DNA from 3 places in the Mesorhizobium sp. CO1-1-8 genome. Region 1 is predicted to be linked to each of the others. Evidence: riboswitches for the same ligand, from Rfam matches in the RefSeq annotation. Region 1 holds a riboswitch; each other region holds the start of a gene.
The links. Region 1 has a riboswitch for cobalamin ahead of LB558_RS12495 (DUF1636 family protein). Riboswitches for the same ligand answer to the same signal wherever they lie in the genome.
Positions count from the first base shown of each region.

Region 2: another riboswitch for cobalamin. It lies ahead of bluB (5,6-dimethylbenzimidazole synthase); the one in region 1 lies ahead of LB558_RS12495 (DUF1636 family protein).
Region 3: another riboswitch for cobalamin. It lies ahead of LB558_RS07425 (energy-coupling factor ABC transporter permease); the one in region 1 lies ahead of LB558_RS12495 (DUF1636 family protein).

Region 1 is NZ_JAIUGZ010000005.1:188,007-194,415, reverse strand. It holds gene LB558_RS12505 (cobaltochelatase subunit CobN) at 1-1,950, opposite strand, end outside; gene cobW (cobalamin biosynthesis protein CobW) at 1,969-3,006, opposite strand; gene LB558_RS12495 (DUF1636 family protein) at 3,009-3,437, opposite strand; cobalamin riboswitch at 3,476-3,680, opposite strand; gene LB558_RS12490 (winged helix-turn-helix domain-containing protein) at 3,710-4,909, opposite strand; gene LB558_RS12485 (NADH-quinone oxidoreductase subunit A) at 5,241-5,606, shown strand; gene LB558_RS12480 (NuoB/complex I 20 kDa subunit family protein) at 5,597-6,178, shown strand; gene LB558_RS12475 (NADH-quinone oxidoreductase subunit C) at 6,183-6,409, shown strand, end outside.
Region 2 is NZ_JAIUGZ010000002.1:405,009-411,417, forward strand. It holds gene LB558_RS05320 (TetR/AcrR family transcriptional regulator) at 1-56, shown strand, start outside; gene LB558_RS05325 (hypothetical protein) at 345-1,328, shown strand; partial or broken gene bluB (5,6-dimethylbenzimidazole synthase) at 1,499-2,125, opposite strand; cobalamin riboswitch at 2,128-2,310, opposite strand; gene LB558_RS05335 (histone deacetylase family protein) at 2,489-3,415, shown strand; gene LB558_RS05340 (exodeoxyribonuclease VII small subunit) at 3,419-3,670, shown strand; gene LB558_RS05345 (DUF2277 domain-containing protein) at 3,781-4,047, shown strand; gene LB558_RS05350 (pirin family protein) at 4,088-5,008, shown strand; gene dxs (1-deoxy-D-xylulose-5-phosphate synthase) at 5,151-6,409, shown strand, end outside.
Region 3 is NZ_JAIUGZ010000003.1:206,480-212,888, forward strand. It holds partial or broken gene LB558_RS07405 (ISNCY family transposase) at 1-537, shown strand, start outside; gene LB558_RS07410 (methyltransferase domain-containing protein) at 599-1,471, opposite strand; gene LB558_RS07415 (hypothetical protein) at 2,002-2,298, opposite strand; gene LB558_RS33160 (methyltransferase domain-containing protein) at 2,515-2,760, opposite strand; gene LB558_RS07425 (energy-coupling factor ABC transporter permease) at 3,049-3,726, opposite strand; cobalamin riboswitch at 3,762-3,968, opposite strand; gene LB558_RS07430 (PepSY-associated TM helix domain-containing protein) at 4,029-5,429, opposite strand; gene LB558_RS07435 (hypothetical protein) at 5,514-5,705, opposite strand; gene LB558_RS07440 (SCO family protein) at 5,750-6,370, opposite strand; gene LB558_RS07445 (copper chaperone PCu(A)C) at 6,351-6,409, opposite strand, start outside.

The DNA of each region.
Region 1 (6,409 bases):
CTCGGGAAAACAGTTTTCCGAGAGGGCAACGGTTTTGCCGGGCAGCCATTCCAGCGTGCCATGGGCGCCGACATGGACCAGCGCGTGGACGCCGAGCGACTTTCGCAGCCATAGGCCGAAGGCGAGCAATGCATGGCGCGGCGGCAAGGTGGGGTCGTGGTAGTCGGCGCGGCGGTCGGCGGAGCGGCCGCGGTCCGGGGCGAGTGCTACGGTGATGTTGCCGAAGGTGGCGGCACGGAAGGGGAAGTGCGGCAAGGTCGGCGCGTGAACACCCCCCTCTGTCCTGCCGGACATCTCCCCCGCAAGGGGGGAGATCACGCTCTGATCTCCGGCTTCGCCAATCTCCAAAGTTGCAAGAGTAGCCCCGGCGCGGAAACTGCTGATCTCCCCCCTTGCGGGGGAGATGTCCGGCAGGACAGAGGGGGGTGCCTCGCTCAGACCTTCGACTTTGCCCCATGCACTCTCCACGATAGCAATTGCCTCAGCAGGCAAATCCTTGGAGAAGTCGAGATAGCCTTCCAACCCCAGCCCATCATTGCCCCGCTCCAACAAATCCAGCAGCCCACGCGGCGTCGCCGGAATCCCCTCAACGCCATAGCCCTGTTCGCTAAGGTCGTGCAGCATGGCCAGCACGCTGGACGGCACGTCGAGGCCGACCGCATAGCCGGTGCGGCCGGGGGCACTGGGATAATCCGGAATCAGGATGGCCAGCTTGCGCTCGGCGCGGGGCGTCTCACGCAGACGGATGAAGGCCGCGACGCGGTCAGCCACTTGCGCGACGCGATCCGGTTCCGGACGGTTGGCGAATGCGCGGTGGCCAAGTGCTGGATCAGTCTCGGTCTCGCCCTTGAAGGAAATGGCGCCGGCCAGGATGCGGCCGTCGAGCTCGGGGAGCACGACATGCATGGCAAGGTCGGCGGGCGCCAGGCCGCGCTGGTTGTTTTCCCAGACGTCGCGGCGGGTGGTGGCGACAATGACCTGGAAGACGGGCACGCCGGCGCGGTCGAACAGGGTTTCGACGCCGGGTTCGGCACCGGAGGCGAAAGCGGTGGCGGTGATGATGGCGGCGGGTTTGAGCGCGGCGAGTGCGGTTTCCACGAACGCCAGGGATGCCGGGTCCTTGAGGCTGGATACGAAGATGGGGACCGGGCTGATGCCACGCTGCCGCAGCGCTTCAACGAGGGCGTCGATGGGCGCGACATCGGCGGCCAGCAGCATCGAGCGGTAAAACAGGATCGGCACGACCTTTCCCTCCCCCTCGAGGGGAGGGTGGCCCGCAGGGCCGGGTGGGGTCGGTATGACCGGGCGCGGCGTCTCTTCAAGTCGACGCGCTTCGGAGAGGACTCCACCCCCGGCCTGCGGCCGGACCCTCCCCTCGAGGGGGAGGGGGACGACGCCGCGGTTCGGCTCATAGTAGCCAGCTTTTGGGACCGCGACAGGCTCTGCGACATCCGCATCCGAACCCGCCAGCCTCGCCAACCTGTGCACCAGCGCGCTCATATTCGCCGGGCCGCCCTCGCGGAAATAGTCGAGCAGGCCGTCGAGCTCTTCGCGCGGCAGCGTCGAGGCTTCGATCAGGCGCAGATCCTCGTCGCGGCATTCGCCGGGCAGCAGTGCCAGTTTTATGCCGCGTTCGCGGGCGGTCGAGGCGAGCTGGTCGCAGCCGTAGCGCCACCAGTCGTAGCCGCCGAGGATGCGCACGAGGATGATCTTGGCATGGCGGGCGACGCTGTCCACCCAGAGATCGACGGACATGGGATGGCGCAGGTCACGCAGCGCCGCCAGCCGCATCGAGGGCAGTCGGCCGGCGTCGGCCTTCCACGCTGCCGCCAGTCCGGCGAGATCGCTGTCGGTGAAGGACAGGGCCACGATATCCGCCGGCGTCTGCCGCAGATCGACCGGCTCGGCGAGGTCGTCGAGCGAGGCGGATGTCGTGGTGAGGATGTGCATCGCAACCCGTGTCCGAAATCAGCCGGCAAGTATACGCTCGATCGCCGGGCGGTTCAGCCCCTTCAGGCCGATGACGACGAGGCGCGAACGGCGGTCGTCCTGCGCGGTCCAGGCGCGGTCGTAATAGTGATTGACGCGCGGCCCGACGGCCTGCAGCAAAAGCCGCATCGGCTTGCCGCCGACCTCGACGAAGCCTTTTACGCGCAGCACGTTTTCTTCTTCGGCGACCGTGGCGACACGCTTTGCCAGTTCATCGGGATTGGCGATCGAGGCAATGTCGACAATGAACGTGTCGAAGTCGTCATGCTCGTGGTCGAATGCGCCGTCATGATGGGACTTGCGGTTCTCGATGTCGTCCTCGACGGCCAGACCGAGCCCGAGCAACACGGAGGGATCGACCTTGCCATGCGACGTCGGCACGATCTTCACTGCGCGGGCGGAGTGTTCGCCAATGATGGCATTGGCGCGGGCGGTGCCGGCGGCGTCCATCAGGTCGCTCTTCGACAGGATGATCAGGTCGGCGCAGGCGATCTGATCCTCGAACACTTCTTCCACCGGGTCGTCGTGGTCGAGTGTCTCGTCCTGGGCGCGCTGCGCCTGCAAGGCGTCCATGTCGTTGGCGACGCGGCCCTCGGCCAGCGCCGGCCCGTCGACCACGGCGATGACGCCATCGACTGTGACGCGGCTCTTCACGCTCGGCCACTGGAAGGCTTGCACCAGCGGCTTGGGCAAAGCGAGGCCGGAGGTCTCGATCAGGATGTGGTCGACCTTCGGCGTCAGCGACAGGATCTTGTCGAGCGCGGGCACGAAATCGTCGGCGACGGTGCAGCAGATGCAGCCATTGGCCAGTTCGACGATGTTTTCTTCCGGACAGGTGTCGATGCCGCATCCCTTCAGAATCTCGCCGTCGATGCCGATGTCGCCGAATTCGTTGACGATGATGGCAATGCGCTTGCCGCCGGCGTTTTCCAGCAGATGGCGGACCAGCGTCGTCTTGCCGGCGCCGAGGAAGCCGGTGACGACGGTGCAGGGAACGCGGGAGAGGGAAGCGGTCATGGTCAGTCCTTCAGCATGTCGAGGGGAGGGATGCGGGCAACGAGGCCGCGCTTGAGGCTATCGGGGCGGCCGCGCCATGGAATCAGGCCGTCCTTCGAAGTGGCGAAGAGTTTGGCTCCGGTGACGAGATCGGCGCCGCTGGTTGCGGTCAGGTCGCCGAAGACATAGCTCCAGCAACCGTCGCGCAGGATGGCGGCGCTCAAGCGGCGCTTGCAATTGCCGAGGCATTCGACGCTGCGGATGCGGATGTTTTCGCCGGATGCGGCGCGGCGCGTGTCGTCCGCCAGCAATTCGCCGGCGCGGGGATGAGCGTCGGAACCGGTTTCATCGCGGCAGGAGGCGCAGACGATGATGGTGACGCCGGCCAAGGCATCATCATGGCCGGACGAAATATCCGCTGTGCCAGCCGAAGAACTGCTGTCGTGGTCCAAAGATCGGGCTCCTTGCCCGGAAACCCGCCGGGCGATCGGATTCTACAGTCGCAGACGGCAGGTCTCCTGGCTCGCGAGTCATCGCCTTGGGTAGCCGCCTTCCCGGGAACTCCCAGTGGCTTTCGGCCTTGGCTCTTCGCTTACAGTTGCGGGGACAGCCGCGGATTTGGGATTTTGTCCCGCACCGCATTCCCTCTTGGCTCCTCTCGTTGAAGAGAAGAGACCGTCTGGAACGGATTTAGGCTTTTGCGGGCAGCGGTGTCAACGCGAGCTTACGACACGGTCAGGTCGGCCAGCGCCGGACCCAAGTCACCGGCGGACGTCACTTCGATGCGTTCGAGCCCGAGCCAACCTTGCATCTGCTTCAATTCCTCAAACAGCTGAGCAGCTGTTTCGGCCGGCGCACCGGGCTCAGCATAGGCCGCATGGACGCGTAGCACGCTTGCCGGGCGATCGGCCTTGAGATCGACGCGCGCCACGATCCTGTCGCCGAGCAGGAAGGGCAGGACATAATAGCCGTACTGCCGCTTGTCGGCTGGCGTGTAGATCTCGATGCGGTAGTGGAAGTCGAACAGCCGCTCCGTGCGCGAGCGTTCGAAGACGACCGGATCGAAGGGTGCCAGCAGGGCGCGAGCCTCGATTTTGCGTGGCAGGCGGGCGTCCCGGTGAAGATAGGCCGGTTTGTCCCAACCTTCGACGCTTACCGGCAGCAGTTCGCCGGTTTCAACCAGTTCCTCCAGCCTGCCTTTCATGTCGGCGGGCGACAGGCGAAAATAATCGCGCAAGTCGCCCGATGTCGCCACGCCGTGGGCGCGGGCGGAAATGCGCAGCAATTCGCGGTGCGCGTCCTCAGGCGTCGGCACCGGCAGATCGAGGACCGCCTGCGGCAGCACGCGTTCGGGCAGGTCATAGAAGCGTTCGAAGCCGCGCCGGTGCGCCGTGGTGATGCGCCCGGCCCAGAACAGCCATTCGAAGGCATGCTTGGCATGGCTCCAGCCCCACCAGCCGCCCGAACCTTTCTGGCCTTCCAGCGCGGAAGCGGCGATCGGGCCGCGCTCGGCGACCTGGCGGTAGATCTCCTCGATATAGGCGGCGTGTTCGCGGCCCCATTTGGCGAGGCCCAGATACATTTCCTCGCCGCGCTCCGCGCGCTCCATGCGCCAGCGCATCAGCGGGTAGGTCTCGACCGGCAGGAAGGAGGCCTCGTGCGCCCAGTATTCGAACACCGTGCGCTTGCGTGTAACCGCGGCATTGTCGAGGAGCGAGAGCGGGTAGGGGCCAAGCCGGGAATAGAGCGGCATATAATGAGCGCGCACCACCGCGCTGACGGAATCGATCTGCAACAGGCCGGTGCGGGAGAGCGTGCGGGCGAAATGCCGGCGGTCGGGAGTGCCGGTCGGGCGGGGATCGAGAAACCCCTGGGCGGCAAGCGCGATGCGCCGGGCCATGGGGAGCGAGATCTTTTCCTTCATGCAAGTATCACTTTGAAGTGTTCTGACCGAGGGTCGAATGGCTGATTCCAACCCATGCTAGCAGGGTTTTGGCGGCATTCATGTCAGGAGAGAAAAGTGGAGTAAAAAGAGAAGGAAATCAAACAGGAGCGGATCGGACCAGTTTGCCGCGATATGCCGTCCAGGTCGGTGTTTTGAACAAGGTTTGACTTGCTTCGCTGGAAGTGCTGCGCTAACCCTCGCCGCGTTGCAGCATAGGCCCTTAAAACGGTTCAGCGGTTAAACTGTCACGCTTCCGCATTAGGGTCCGGTGCTGTAATCAAAATGGATTGGCGCCAACGGAAAGCCGAGCATGAACGCACTCTTGAGCTCATACCTGCCCATCGTCCTGTTCATAGGCGTGGCGCTGGTTGTCGGCCTGGCGCTGCTGGCCGCGCCCTTCCTGGTGGCCTACCGCAATCCCGATCCTGAAAAGCTTTCCGCCTATGAATGCGGTTTCAACTCGTTCGACGACGCCCGCATGAAGTTCGATATCCGCTTCTACCTGGTGTCGATCCTGTTCATCATCTTCGACCTGGAAGTGGCCTTCCTGTTTCCATGGGCGGTGTCGTTTTCGAAGATCGGCATGCTCGGTTTCTGGTCGATGATGGTGTTTTTGGCGGTGCTGACCATCGGCTTTGCCTATGAATGGAAAAAAGGAGCGCTGGAATGGGATTGAACGACAGTTCAGGCACCCTCGTCGCGCCGAAGCCTAGGGGTATCATCGATCCCAACACCGGCAGGCCGGTGGGGGAGGATGATCCCTTTTTCCTCGAGATCAACAACGAACTGGCCGACAAGGGCTTTCTCGTTACCTCGACGGAAGCGCTGATCACCTGGGCGCGCAGCGGCTCGCTGATGTTCATGACCTTCGGTCTCGCCTGCTGCGCGGTGGAGATGATCCACACTTCGATGCCGCGCTACGACTCGGAGCGCTTCGGTGTTGCGCCGCGCGCGTCTCCGCGCCAGTCCGACATCATGATCGTGGCCGGAACGCTGACCAACAAGATGGCGCCGGCGCTGCGCAAGGTCTACGACCAGATGCCGGAGCCGCGCTACGTCATCTCGATGGGCTCCTGCGCCAATGGCGGCGGCTATTACCACTATTCCTATTCGGTGGTGCGCGGCTGCGACCGCATCGTGCCGGTCGACATCTATGTGCCCGGCTGTCCGCCGAGCGCCGAAGCGCTGCTCTACGGCATTCTTCTCCTGCAGAAGAAGATCCGCCGCACCGGCACGATCGAACGGTAAATCCATGACCGCATCCCTGAGCGAACTGTCGACCTATCTCGGCGAGAAGCTGCCTGGCCGCTTTAGTGACGCGGTGCTTGCCTATGGCGAGCTTACCGTTCACGTCGAGCCGCGCGACCTGGTCGAGGTGATGACCTTCCTGCGCGACGACGCGCGCTGCCAGTTCATCTCGATCATCGACGTCTGCGGCGCCGACTATCCGTCGCGGGTCAAGCGCTTCGACGTCGTCTA
Region 2 (6,409 bases), on a different contig from region 1:
CGTTCAAGCAACTGCTCGAAGGCCTGCTCAAGAAGCCGGATCCGCAGTCGAATTGAAGTTTCCACCGGAGCTTTCGTGCCGGCAGCTGTTCGCGATAGGAATTTTTTCTTGACACCGTGCCCTCAGCTAAGGTACATATTCGTCCATGGTGCTGATTTGCGCCAGTGACCCGCCGCACAGGCGGGTTTTTCGTTTGATGCTCGTCAGCCACCGCGCCGGCGAAAGGCTCCGAAAGAAACCGTTACCCCAAATTCGTCGCCCTTTGGCGTCAGGGGCCGGCGATTGACAATCGCCGGGTTGAGTTCATCCTCTTCCACCATCTCTGAGGCGGAGATTCGGGGCACATGTGGGATTTTGAGGTCGGCCGGTCGGTGTCCATCATGATGCGGACCTGGCCTTTCATCGTCTTTCGCATGATCGTCTATTTCGGCATCACGCTGGCCTACATCATGGCGACCGGCACCGGCGCTTCGGTCGGCTATGGCGTCGGCCATATCTCCACTGATCCCGACGGGTCGCCGTCCTTTGCCCTGTGGGGTGGGGTGGTCGGTTTCGGTATCGTCTCGATCGCGGTCTACTGGATCCGCGAATACATCCTCTATATCGTCAAGGCCGGCCACATCGCCGTCATGGTTCATCTGATCGACGGCCGCGACATTCCCGGCGGTCAGGATCAGATCGCCTATGCCAAGGATATCGTCACCCAGCGTTTTGCCGAGGCCAACATCCTTTTCGCCGTCGACCAACTCGTCAAGGGTGCCATCGGCGCCATCACCGGCGTGCTCGGCGGTATCGCCGCCTTCCTGCCGATCCCGGGCCTGAGCGGCCTGGTCTCCTTCATCAATACGGTGATCCGCCTGTCGCTGACCTATGTCGACGAGATCATCCTCGGCTACAACATCCGCATCAATTCAGCCTCGCCCTTCGAGACGGCGCGCCAAGGCGTCGTGCTCTATGCCCAGAACGGCAAGGTCATGGTCAAGAACGCCGTCTGGCTGGCGGTCATCATGTGGGGCGTGTCGTTCATCATCTTTCTGATGATGCTGGCGCCTGCCGGTGCGATTCTGTTCCTGATGCCTGGCCAACTCGCCGGGTGGGCTTTTGTGCTCGCCATCGTCTTCGCCTGGGCATTCAAGGCGGCGTTCATTGAACCCTTTGCCATCGCCTGCCTGATGCAGGTCTATTTCAAGACCATCGCGGGCCAGATGCCGGATCCGGCCTGGGACGCCCGGCTGGCCGAGGCGTCGTCGAAGTTCAGGGAGCTCAAGGACAAGGCGCTGGCCTCCTTCGGCGGTTCGCGCTGGGGCACGGCCGGCGCGACACCCTGATCGGCTGGGCGGATGGTGTCTGGTGCGGCAGAAACGGTGTTGAGGCGCGCCACGGTGGATTTGAGCTGTGTCTCGCCTTGCCCGGAAAAAGTCTCGCTCATGATCAGCTCCGGCAGCGGCAGCCGCCGTCCCCAGCCGTGCGTTTCAAGGTCCGGTTTGGGAGCGAACTCGGAAACACGGCCGACGCAGAGATAGGCGACCGGCGTTACGTGATCCGGAATGGCCAACAGCCGCCTTAGCGCCGCAGCCTCGATGATGCTCACCCAGCCGACGCCAACGCCCTCGGCACGCGCGGCCAGCCAGAAATTCTGCACCGCGCAGACGGTGCTGTAGAGATCCATCTCCGGATTGTGCCAGCGTCCCAGCGGCGAACCCTTCGAGCGCTGCCGATCGCAGGTGATGCAGATGTTGAGCGCGCTCTCGCAGATGCCTTCCAGCTTGAGCTTGCGGTACAGCGCCTGTTTTTCCGCCTCGATCGCCGGCAGTTCCTGCTCGCGCGCGGCCAGGAACAGGTCGCGCACCCTTTCGCGTCGCTCGATGTCACGAATGACAATGAAATTCCATGGCTGCATGAAGCCGACCGATGGCGCGTGATGGGCAGCAAGCAGCAGCCGCGCCAGCACGTCGTCATCGATCGCGGTGGGCAGGAAATGGCTGCGCACGTCACGCCGCGTGAACATGGCGCGATAGACCGCATCGCGCGCATTCTGGTCAAATCCATCGTCAATGGCAGCGGTCATATGTTCCGGCATCGCTCGTCCCCTTGCGATTGCAATCCATGCCACCCGCCTGACCATGCGGATGACGATGCCTGCCAGGCCGGTCTTCTGGCTCGGGATCAACCCGCGTCCGGTGCCTTCCCGTCATCGACAGTGGCATTTACCGGCGCGGTCCCCCTCACAGCGTTGGGCACGCCACGGAGTTCAACCGTGTTCCCGATTCTCCCGCCAGAGCATTTGCAGCCAAGTGGAATCACTTGGCGTCGCAGAATGCGGCTAAAACAAACAGACAGGCGGGCACCAGGCAGTACCAGGGACCTTACGCCGAAGCGCCGGCGAGGCCAATGCCTGCGGCGACGCGAATGGACGCAGTCGCGATTTTCCCCAGTCATCGGCCGCCCGTGCATGGCCTTTGTCGATCCGGGTCACTAGATTAGGACGATGACCACCCGTCTCTACACCCATCCGATCTTCCTCGAGCATCTCACGCCGCCCGGACATCCCGAGCGGCCCGACCGCCTGCGTGCCATCGAGCGCGTGCTCGATGAGGAAGCCTTTGCCGGGCTCGATCGTATCCAGGCGCCGGAAGGCGACGAGGCCACCATCCTCTACGCGCATCCCGCCGATTTCGTCGCCCGCGTGCGCGCCGCCATCCCCGACGAGGGGATTGCCCGCATCGATGCCGACACCACTGCCAGTCCGAAGAGCTGGCAAGCGGCGATCACCGCGATCGGCGCCGCCAACGCCGCCGTTGATGACGTCTTTTCGGGCCGCGCCGACAATGTCTTCGTCGCCGCCCGGCCGCCTGGCCACCACGCCGAAAAAACCACGGCGATGGGCTTTTGCCTGTTCAACACGGCGGCGATCGCGGCGCGCTATGCGCAGAAGAAACACGGTGTCGAGCGCGTCGCCATCGTCGATTGGGACGTGCATCACGGCAATGGCACGCAGGATATTTTCTGGAACGATCCGTCGGTGCTCTATTGCTCGACACACCAGATGCCGCTTTATCCCGGCACCGGAGCGAAGAACGAAACGGGCGCCGGCAACATCGTCAACGCGCCTTTGGCGCCGCAGACCGGCAGCGAGGTGTTTCGCGATGCCTTCCTGTCGCGCGTCCTGCCCGCGCTCGACAATTTCGCGCCCGACCTGATTATCATTTCGGCGGGGTTCGACGCGCATCACCGCGATCCCCTGGCCGAAATCAATCTGACCGAGGATGATTTCGACTGGGCGACCGGCCAGCTGATGCAGCGCGCCGCACGCCACAGCGGCAACCGGCTCGTCAGCCTGCTCGAGGGCGGCTACGATCTGCAGGGATTGGCATTTTCGGTCGCCGCCCATGTCGGGCGACTGATGAAAGGATGAATGATGGCTGGTGAGACCAACGAAGACGTCAAGGCGATGAGCTTCGAGCAGGCACTCGATGCGCTGGAGAAGATCGTCGATGATCTGGAGCGTGGCGACGTGCCGCTCGACCAGTCGATCCGGATCTATGAACGTGGCGAGGCGCTGAAGGCGCATTGCGATCGGCTGCTGAAGGCCGCCGAGGACAAGGTCGAGAAGATCAGGCTGTCGCGCGACGGCAAGCCGGTTGGAACGGAGCCACTCGACGCGGATTGAGGCCCGGTCCGAACGATGGCTCGCCTCACCGGTTTTTGGACATGATCATGATCGAGGATATGACTCGTTCCGATTGAAACAGCTCAAGGACAAGAGGAGATACGGAAGCGATGTGCAGAAACATCAAGACCCTGTTCAATTTTGATCCACCGGCAACCAATGACGAGGTGCGCGACGCGGCTCTTCAGTTCGTCCGCAAGCTGAGCGGAACGACGCGGCCCTCGAAGCAGAACCAGCACGCCTTCGACCATGCCGTCGAAGCCATCGCGGCCTCGGCGCGCGAACTGCTCGATTCCCTGGAAACCCATCAGCATCCGCGTAATCGCGAAGAGGTGGCGGCCAAGCTGCGGGCAAAGGCAGCCATCCGGTTCGCCTAATGCCGTCAAAGCAGCCATTGGACGCTGACAAGGAGATTCCATGAGCTTCTTCCCCGGGAAAGACCCTGAGGCAGGCGACGCCTTTGCCAGCGACCAGATCGAGCTGATGGTCATCCCGAACGCCAAGGACATCGGTGGTTTTCAGGTGCGCCGTGCCCTGCCGACGGCAAAAAGGCGGCTGGTCGGGCCGTTCATCTTCTTCGACCGCATGGGTCCCGCGATCCTGCGGGCCGGCCAGGCGCTCGACGTCCGTCCGCATCCGCATATCGGACTGTCGACAGTCACCTATCTGTTCGACGGCAAGATCCGGCACCGCGACTCACTCGGCACCGAAATGGTCATTCAGCCCGGCGACGTGAATTTGATGACCGCCGGCCGCGGCATCGTCCATTCGGAGCGTACGCCGGAGGAACTGCGTGGCGCGCCGATGTCGGTATCCGGCCTGCAGACATGGCTGGCGCTGCCGGACGACAAGGAAGAGGTGGCTCCTGTGTTCGAGAACACAGGAGCGCTCAGGCTTCCCGAGATCGATGCCGAAGGCGTCAACGGGCGCATCATCATCGGCGATTTCCAGGGGTTGCGGTCCCCGGTCAGAGCCGACTCGGAGACGCTCTACGCCGACCTGCGCCTGGCGCCCGGCGCCAGCGTGAAAATCCCTGCCGATGCGGAAGAGCGCGCCATTTACACGCTGGAGGGCGAGGTCTCGATTTCGGGTGATGTGTTCCCAGCCGAACGGCTGCTGGTGTTCCGTCCCGGTGACGAGATCGTCGTGTCGTCGCAGACCGGGGCGCATTTCATGCTGTTCGGCGGCGCCTCTCTTGGTTCGAAGCGTTATATCTGGTGGAATTTCGTCTCGTCATCCAAGGAGCGTATCGAACAGGCGAAAGAAGAGTGGAAGACGGGCCGCTTCGACATCGTTCCCGGAGACGAGGAAGAGTTTATTCCGCTGCCGGAAAGCTGATGCCTGTCGCCCAAGGTGGCCCGGTTCTGGGGAAACGACATGCGTAGAAACAAAAGACCACGGCCTGATCCGCGTCACTGACACGCATTTACTTTCGCCAGCCGGCGGCCTATTTCGCCCATCAACCGAAAGCCCGAGCACCGTGAACGCAACGCCGCATACGCCGCTTCTCGACAAGGTCCGCATCCCGGCCGACCTGCGCACGCTTGCCGAGAGTGAACTGCCGCAATTGGCGTCCGAGCTTCGCGCCGAGCTGGTCGACGCCGTGTCGCGCACGGGTGGTCATCTTGGCGCCGGGCTTGGCGTGGTCGAGCTGACAGTGGCGCTGCACTATGTCTTCAACACCCCCGACGACCGGCTGATCTGGGATGTCGGCCACCAGGCCTATCCGCACAAGATCCTGACCGGCCGCCGCGACCGCATCCGCACACTACGCCAGGAAGGCGGCCTGTCCGGCTTCACCCGCCGCGCCGAGAGCGAGTACGATCCCTTCGGCGCCGCCCACTCCTCGACATCGATATCGGCTGGCCTCGGCATGGCCGCCGCCCGCGATCTCTCCGGCGGCCGCAACAATGTCATCGCCGTCATCGGCGACGGCGCCATGTCTGCCGGCATGGCCTACGAGGCGATGAACAATGCCGGCGCGCTCGATGCACGGCTGATCGTCATCCTCAACGACAACGACATGTCGATCGCGCCGCCGACCGGCGCGATGAGCGCCTATCTGGCGCGTCTGGCCTCGGGCAAGGCCTATGCCGGCCTGCGCGACTTCGGCAAGAAACTGACCTCTTATCTCGGCAAGCGCGCTGACCGTGCGATCACCCGGGCGGTCGAGCATGCGCGCGGCTACGTCACCGGCGGCACGCTGTTCGAGGAACTCGGCTTCTATCACATCGGCCCGATAGACGGCCACAATCTAGAGCATCTGATCCCGGTCCTGAAAAATGTCCGTGACAATGGCGAAGGCCCGGTGCTCATCCATGTCGTCACCCAGAAGGGTAAGGGCTATGCGCCGGCGGAAGCCGCCGCCGACAAATATCACGGCGTCAACAAGTTCGACGTCATCACCGGCGCGCAGGCCAAGGCGCCGGCCAACGCACCGGCCTACACCAAGGTGTTCGCCGAAAGCCTGGTCCAGGAGGGCCGCGAGGACGACCGTATCGTCGCCGTCACGGCCGCCATGCCGAGCGGCACCGGTCTCGACCTGTTCGGCGAAGCGTTCCCGTCGCGCACCTTCGATGTCGGCATCGCCGAACAGCACGCGGTGACCTTCGCCGCCGGCCTTGCCACCGAAGGCTACAAGCCGTTCGCGGCCATCTATTCCACCTTCCTGCAGCGCGCCTACGACCAGGTCGTCCACGACGTCGCCATCCAGAAATTGCCGGTGCGCTTTCCCATCGA
Region 3 (6,409 bases), on a different contig from region 1:
GCAAGGAACCACGCAATCCGAAGGATATGCATCGCCCCCTCGCCGATCATGACAACCTGGACAGCGCCATGTGTCGCAAGGAATTCCGCACGCTGTCGCAGGCCTTGACGCTGCGCTATGACAAGGTGCTGTTCATCCTCGATCCGAGCGCCTTTGCGCCTAGCGGGCAAGAAGGTGATCGTCTGCGACTATCCCGACGGCCGCCTCGAGATCATGGAGGGCAGCACGTCCCTGCCCTACAGGACATTTGACAAACTGCGCTCGGTGCACAGATCCGAAGTCGTCGAGAACAAGCGTCTGGATGAAGCGCTCGCGACGGTTGCCGAGATGCAGGAAGGCCGGGAGTTGAGCCGAAGCCAGCACGGTCCGCGTCCCACCGGGCAGACGAACCACCTGTTTGGCATCCCCGATGGCAGCCAGAGCAATAGCTATGTAAAGCATGGCCGCAAGCCTGGTCGACGGACGGATTTCATAAACGATCCCGCCGTGATCGCCCGGCGAGAGCAGGCGCTGGCGAGGCTGGAAGCTGCGGAATGATGATCTCGGCTACTTAAATACTGCTGGGTAGCAAGCGCCTTTCCAGCTTTGACCGGACAGCTCAGCTTTCCCTAGGATTTTCCAATACCGTCTTCAGCGAGACCTTGGCTGAACCAGGTTTCAGCGGCTTTTGCTGCGATGCATCGGGCGCCCAACCGGACATCCAGACCAACGAAAAGCTTGCCCGGATCCGGCCGTCGGGGTCGGAAAAACGCTCCGCGTAGATTTCCGCGGCCCGGGCAAACAGCCTGCGTGAGCCCGGTCGCCGGCTGCGATCGGCCAGCGCGCTGGTTTCGCCCATGGCGCGCAGATCGGCCATCAGGGCAAACAAATTGGCATAGCGCACCGTCACGGTCTCGACATCGGCCACCGGCAAGGCGAGACCGGCGCGCTGTAAAAGCGCACCGGCATCGCGTACGTCGGTGAAGGGGATGACACGCGGGCTGGCGCCGCCGTAGAGCTCGATCTCGGCCGCAAGCAGGCTTTCGCGCAGCTCACCGAGCGTGCCGGCGCCGGCGAAGGCGCCGAGGAAAAGTCCGTCCGGCCGCAGCGCGCGGCGGATCTGGATCAACATGCCGGGGATGTCGTTCATCGCCTGCAGCGACAGAAGCGACACCGCCAAGTCAAGGCTTTGCGGCTCGAACGGCACGGTTTCCAGCGGCGCGACCAAGCCGGGGGCACCATCCAGGAAAGCCGCGTCCGTCTCGACGCGGACGATGTCCTGCACCTTGCCGCTCGCGGCGAGCACGCCGGCCGCGGCCGGCTTCTGGCAAAACAGCACCGCCGCCTTGCCGAACCTGCGCTCGACGGCGCCCAGCCGGTCGGCGAGATCCTCGGCGACGCGGTTCATAAGGAAATCGGCGCCATCGGCAGCAAGGGTGAGCGCGCGCCGCTTGTGCGCCAGCCAGAGAGAGATATCCATGATAGGCTGCAGCGGACAGATTCCTGGTTGTCCGCTATGTGATGTAACCGGTGGTGGCTGGCGCGGACGACCAACCACGTGCCCGATCCGATGCTCAAGATCAAGTCCATCGAGGTCAGGAGCTTGGCCCAGTCGGTTCTCAAGCTGGCCGTCGCGCATCCCGTTTCCTCGGGTCTGTGCGTCGACAGGCTCTCAAAGCTAAAGCCGAAGAAGCCAAGATTGATCGCCCCCGATCGGGCTGTGCAATCCCGACCAGCTGACGCCCGATCGGGCGCTTAGGTCGTGCCAGGTAGGCGCATCACTGTCGCATTTCTAACTTGCTGGCGGTATCGCGTCTCTAAATCGCTTTGACAAGAGTTGAAAACAGCGAGCCGACTGAACTCACAGGCGTTAGTTCCCTGGCAGCCAATCCGCCAGCTGGGTGGCCTTATTCGTGCCGTGGTTCCAAAACCGTTGCGTTCGCAAATATGATGTCGACAACACTGTCAGCGGCGCTGAATCGAGAATGCCTAGCCCGGATCGGCAATCGGTGCGGGTGTCACCTAACTTTTACGGATGGCCTGATTGGACGTGCTGAATATCGCTATACCGATTTTGGGACCGAGCGTGCCGATAGAAGCATATTTACTCCCTTCGGCGCCGATCTGTCGATAAACGAAGTGCGGATTGGCCTCACCTATAAGTACGGCGATCGTGGTCAGGATGTTGGGTAGCCGAGGCGGAGAACCGCCACTCATGCCATCGAAAAAAACGCGGCCGATGATCTTCCTCGGCAAGCCGCCATGGATCGCTCGAATTTTGCTCCGCGTGGTCAGCTCATCTTCGCACACCTGTCGCAACGAGCCATTCCGTTTCCGAGTTCGGCCTTCGTACCTCGGTGTCGCTGAACCCGGCATCTTGCAAGGCTGCAATGACCTCGTCCGGCTCGCGCGAGGTAAAGATATCTTCTGGCATGTTCATCCGGTCCATATACGCCTTGGAAGGAAGCCCAACACGAATCGCCCACCCGGCGCGAGAACTCGTGCGAGCTCCGCGGATCCAGCTCTAAGGCTCTGTCAGAAGTATACTGTGTGGACGCTGAGGGCTTTGTCGAATGTGGCATCCGGCAAGGGCAGTTTTTCGACCGTCCCGACGCGGAACTCGGCTCGTCCGGCGCGCACTGCATCACCGAACTGGCGGGCGGCAGCGCTCACCACATCCTGTGAGCGATCAACACCGCAGACGAATGCCGCGTCCTGGAGAAGTCGCGGCAACGCCCATAGACGTGAACTTTGCCTTCCAGAATCGTGTGCTGTTCCCACATCATCACATCCACTTCCCCTGCAGGCTGGCGCAATACTGGGTCAGCAGTGTCAGGCAAATGACGAGACTGTCCAGCGCGACCATCATCGGTGCCGTGGATCTACTAACCCGCCCCCGCGAAGGCATCGACATAGTTCTCACTCAGTCCATGCGCAGGGTTGCGGCGGGAGCTAAAGAAAAATTTCGACATTGTGGGGGGATCACCAGACCAATCGATTGACGCGAAATGGCGGCAGGAATGCCTGCCGCCATTTCAATCCGGAGACGATCCCCTTTAGTAAAATCGATCAAGCCGGATTGTAGAGCCGACGTTCGATGAAAGCGCTGCCGCGCAGAGCGACAACAGTTCTGGCGCATGCCAGAACGGCGAGGTCGGCGAGCGGTTCGACGATTATCACCAGCATGTATGCTCCGCCGAACGCTGCAATGGAATGGACGTTGTCAGCACCGAAACCCTGTCCATAGAGCGCCCAGAATGCGACCCATGCGACGATACCGGCTTGGTAGCTGGTCGAGAGCGCCAGGGCTTGTCTGTACTTCAGGTCGATATAGGGCGTCGCCGGCGCGATGATCCTGCCCGCCAAGGCTGTCAGTCCAAAGAGCGGTACGAGCAGCGTCGTTATGTTCATCCCGTACTGAGGGAGATCGAACGAGGCAAAGAACAGGCCCTGGGCCAGCAGGCCTAGGGCCAATCCGATCGCTGCAGGCGCGGCGCCAAAGATCAGAAACAACGTCGAACCGAGGATCAGATGCACCTCCGAAACGCCGACGGAATAGTGCGGCAACACCTCGAAAAAGCAGAATACAAGAGCCGTCGTCATGAAGCTGCGCAGGAGGAGTGGCAAGGGGCCGCTCTCCGTCACGCTGCGCCAGGCAAGCTTGATCGAGTAGGCGCCAGCGCCAGCGGCGGTGAGGTAGCTCAACCAGATCTTTGAATCGCTCACAAGTCCAGGTTCGATATGCATATCGTTCTCCTTTGCCGCCGCACCCGACGACGTTTGGGTTGATCGATGCGCACGGCCAGTCTCCTGACTCGAGCGTCTCCGAGACCTTTCGTCTTCCCAGCTCCCCGACCGGGTCGCCAGTGACTTTCTCGAAAGGCTGCTCTTCGCATAACGTCGCGGGGCGGTCGGGTTTCGGCCGGTTCGGCCTGCCCATTCCCACTTCCGAACGGGTGCGTTCGGAAACCATGCGCACCAAGTGAGAGACGAGGAGGCTGGCATTCTACCAGCTCACATTCGTCAATGAGAGTGTCAGTCGACGGTCCTCAAGCCCTCGCTGCCTGGAAACCTGCCTCCTTCAGACGCTTGGGCAACAGGAAATCAATAATGGCAAAGGCCAGGATGCCCAGTCCGGTCAGCGGGAAGATGATGGAAACCGCAATAGCGATCGCCAGGACGGCTACCGGGATCCTGTAGTTGCGGGGGTAGAGAGGCGCGCCCAGCCGCCCCGCCGGCCTGCGCTTCCACCACATAAGGACGCCCGAGAGCGCCATGGCGATGACGGAGAGGCAAAAGAGTAGGTTGAGCGCAGTATTCCACCACCCGAGATTGGCTTGGTGTAAGGCAATGCCGACTGCCATCGCCTTGCCGGCCAACCCATAGTCGGCGAAGCGCACGTCGGCCAGAATCTTGCCGCTGTAGCGATCGATATGGATGGTACGGTCGCCAAAAGGATTATGGGTGTCGGCATTCATGGAGTCGGCCGAAACCGTGTAGACGCCACCCGCGTCCTGCGGCGCGTTGATGCGGAACTGCTCGGTAAAGCCGTTGGCATGGGCGTAGGCGGCAACCGTATCGAGATTGACAGTCCCCGTTTCCAATCCGGCGGTGCCCGCCTGTGAGCCGGACTTCGGCATTGGAGTCTGCTCCAGTGTCCAGGGGACTTCCTTCATCGCGCCATGGTTCATGCCGGCATGGGTCTTATCGGAAAGCGGGACATTGTCCCATTTGGCCGCAGGGAACGTGCTCCAGGCCTGAACTATCTTGGCGCCCCAAATGCCGGTCCATGACAGGCCGGAGAGCAGAAAGAAAAGCAGAACGACCGAGACGTAGAATCCGAGCGACACGTGCAGGTTTTTCCAAAAGCTGCGTCCGCCCTGCGTCAGGTTCGGCAACAATGCTCGCGCGAGCGAGGTGCTATTGCGCGGCCACCACATGTAGAGACCGGTCAGGATCAGCACGATACCGAGACCGGCCGCGACTTCGATTAGCCGGTCACCAACATCACCCATCAGCAAGGTGCCATGTATGTTGTCGGCCCAGTAGAACCAGGTGTCGTCCTTGGCGATCGTGTCCAACACCTTGGGCCCGTGCGGATCGACGGCGACGACATTGTCCTTGCCGTTGCCTTGAACAATGAAAACGGTGGCTCGGTCGTCCTCCTGTGGCACGACCATGAGCTTCAGCGTGCCTGCGGGGATCGCGGCGACGGCGGCCGCCGACTGTGCTTCATAAGAGGCACGCTCGCCACCTGGCCCTACGTAGTGCTTGGCACCGAGGAAGGTTTCGATTGAGTTGCCGTAGACCATGATCAGCCCGGTACAGGCGAGCACAGTCAGGAACGGGATGACATAGAGGCCGGCATAGAAGTGCCAGCGCCAGATGGCGCGATAGAGCCGGGTGCTGACAGCGGTTTCCAGCTGCGCCGCAAGCGTTGCGGTGGACATCGATGATTCTCCGGTAGGACGGACTTGTGACCGCCATTGCTAACGTGATGGAAGAGGCGGCCACGCGGACGCGGCCGCCCCTATTCAATCGCGGCCCATGCCGGGCAGCACATGATGAAAGAGGATGGCGGCCTGGCCGAACGGCCACGCGGCCACAAAGGCGTCGAAGACACCCGGACCGTCGTTGTCGAGATAGAAAGGCGACCATCCGGGGGATTGCGTCACGATCCACACAAAGACGGCCAGGCCCGCCCCCGCGCCGATGAGGAAGGTCAAGCCCACCTCCAGCCATGGCCTGCAAATCTGGGTGTGGCCCGACTTCATGTTGCTGCTCCGACGAGCTTGCGTAGCTTCTGGAGTCGCATCGCCATCTCCTCACCGTAGGAGATCGTGCCCACGAACTGCCCATCGGCGTCCATCAGAAACATTGTCGCCGTGTGGTCCATTGTGTAGTCGCCGTCGTCTGTCGGCACCCTCTTGTAGTAGATGCGGTACTCCTTCCCGACGGCAGCGATTTCGGCTTCTGTTCCCGTCAGGCCGGTGATGTGCTTGTCGAACGATTGCAGGTAGCGCGCCATGAATTTCGGCGTGTCTCGGATGGGATCGATGGAGACGAACAGCACCCGAAGCTTGTCGGCTTCAGGCCCTAAGCCCTTTAGCGCTTCCGTCGTTTCCCATAGCGTCGTCGGACACACTTCGGGGCAGCGGGTAAAGCCGAAGAAGATGACGAACGGCTTGCCCCGAAGATCCGCGTCGGACAGCATTTCGCCTGTCTGGGTCCTCAGCGTGAACGGGCCCCCGATCGGCGACACGGTTTTCTCAACCAGCCTTGGCCATACAACCATTGCCACGATGCCGAGCAGCACCACGGCAAGACAGGCCAGCGCCACGATCGAGCCGATACGCCTCGCAGGGCGGGGCTCAGCCTCCATGCTCGTCATCGCCACCTCCTATCGCATCGACCGAATATTCGATCTCGA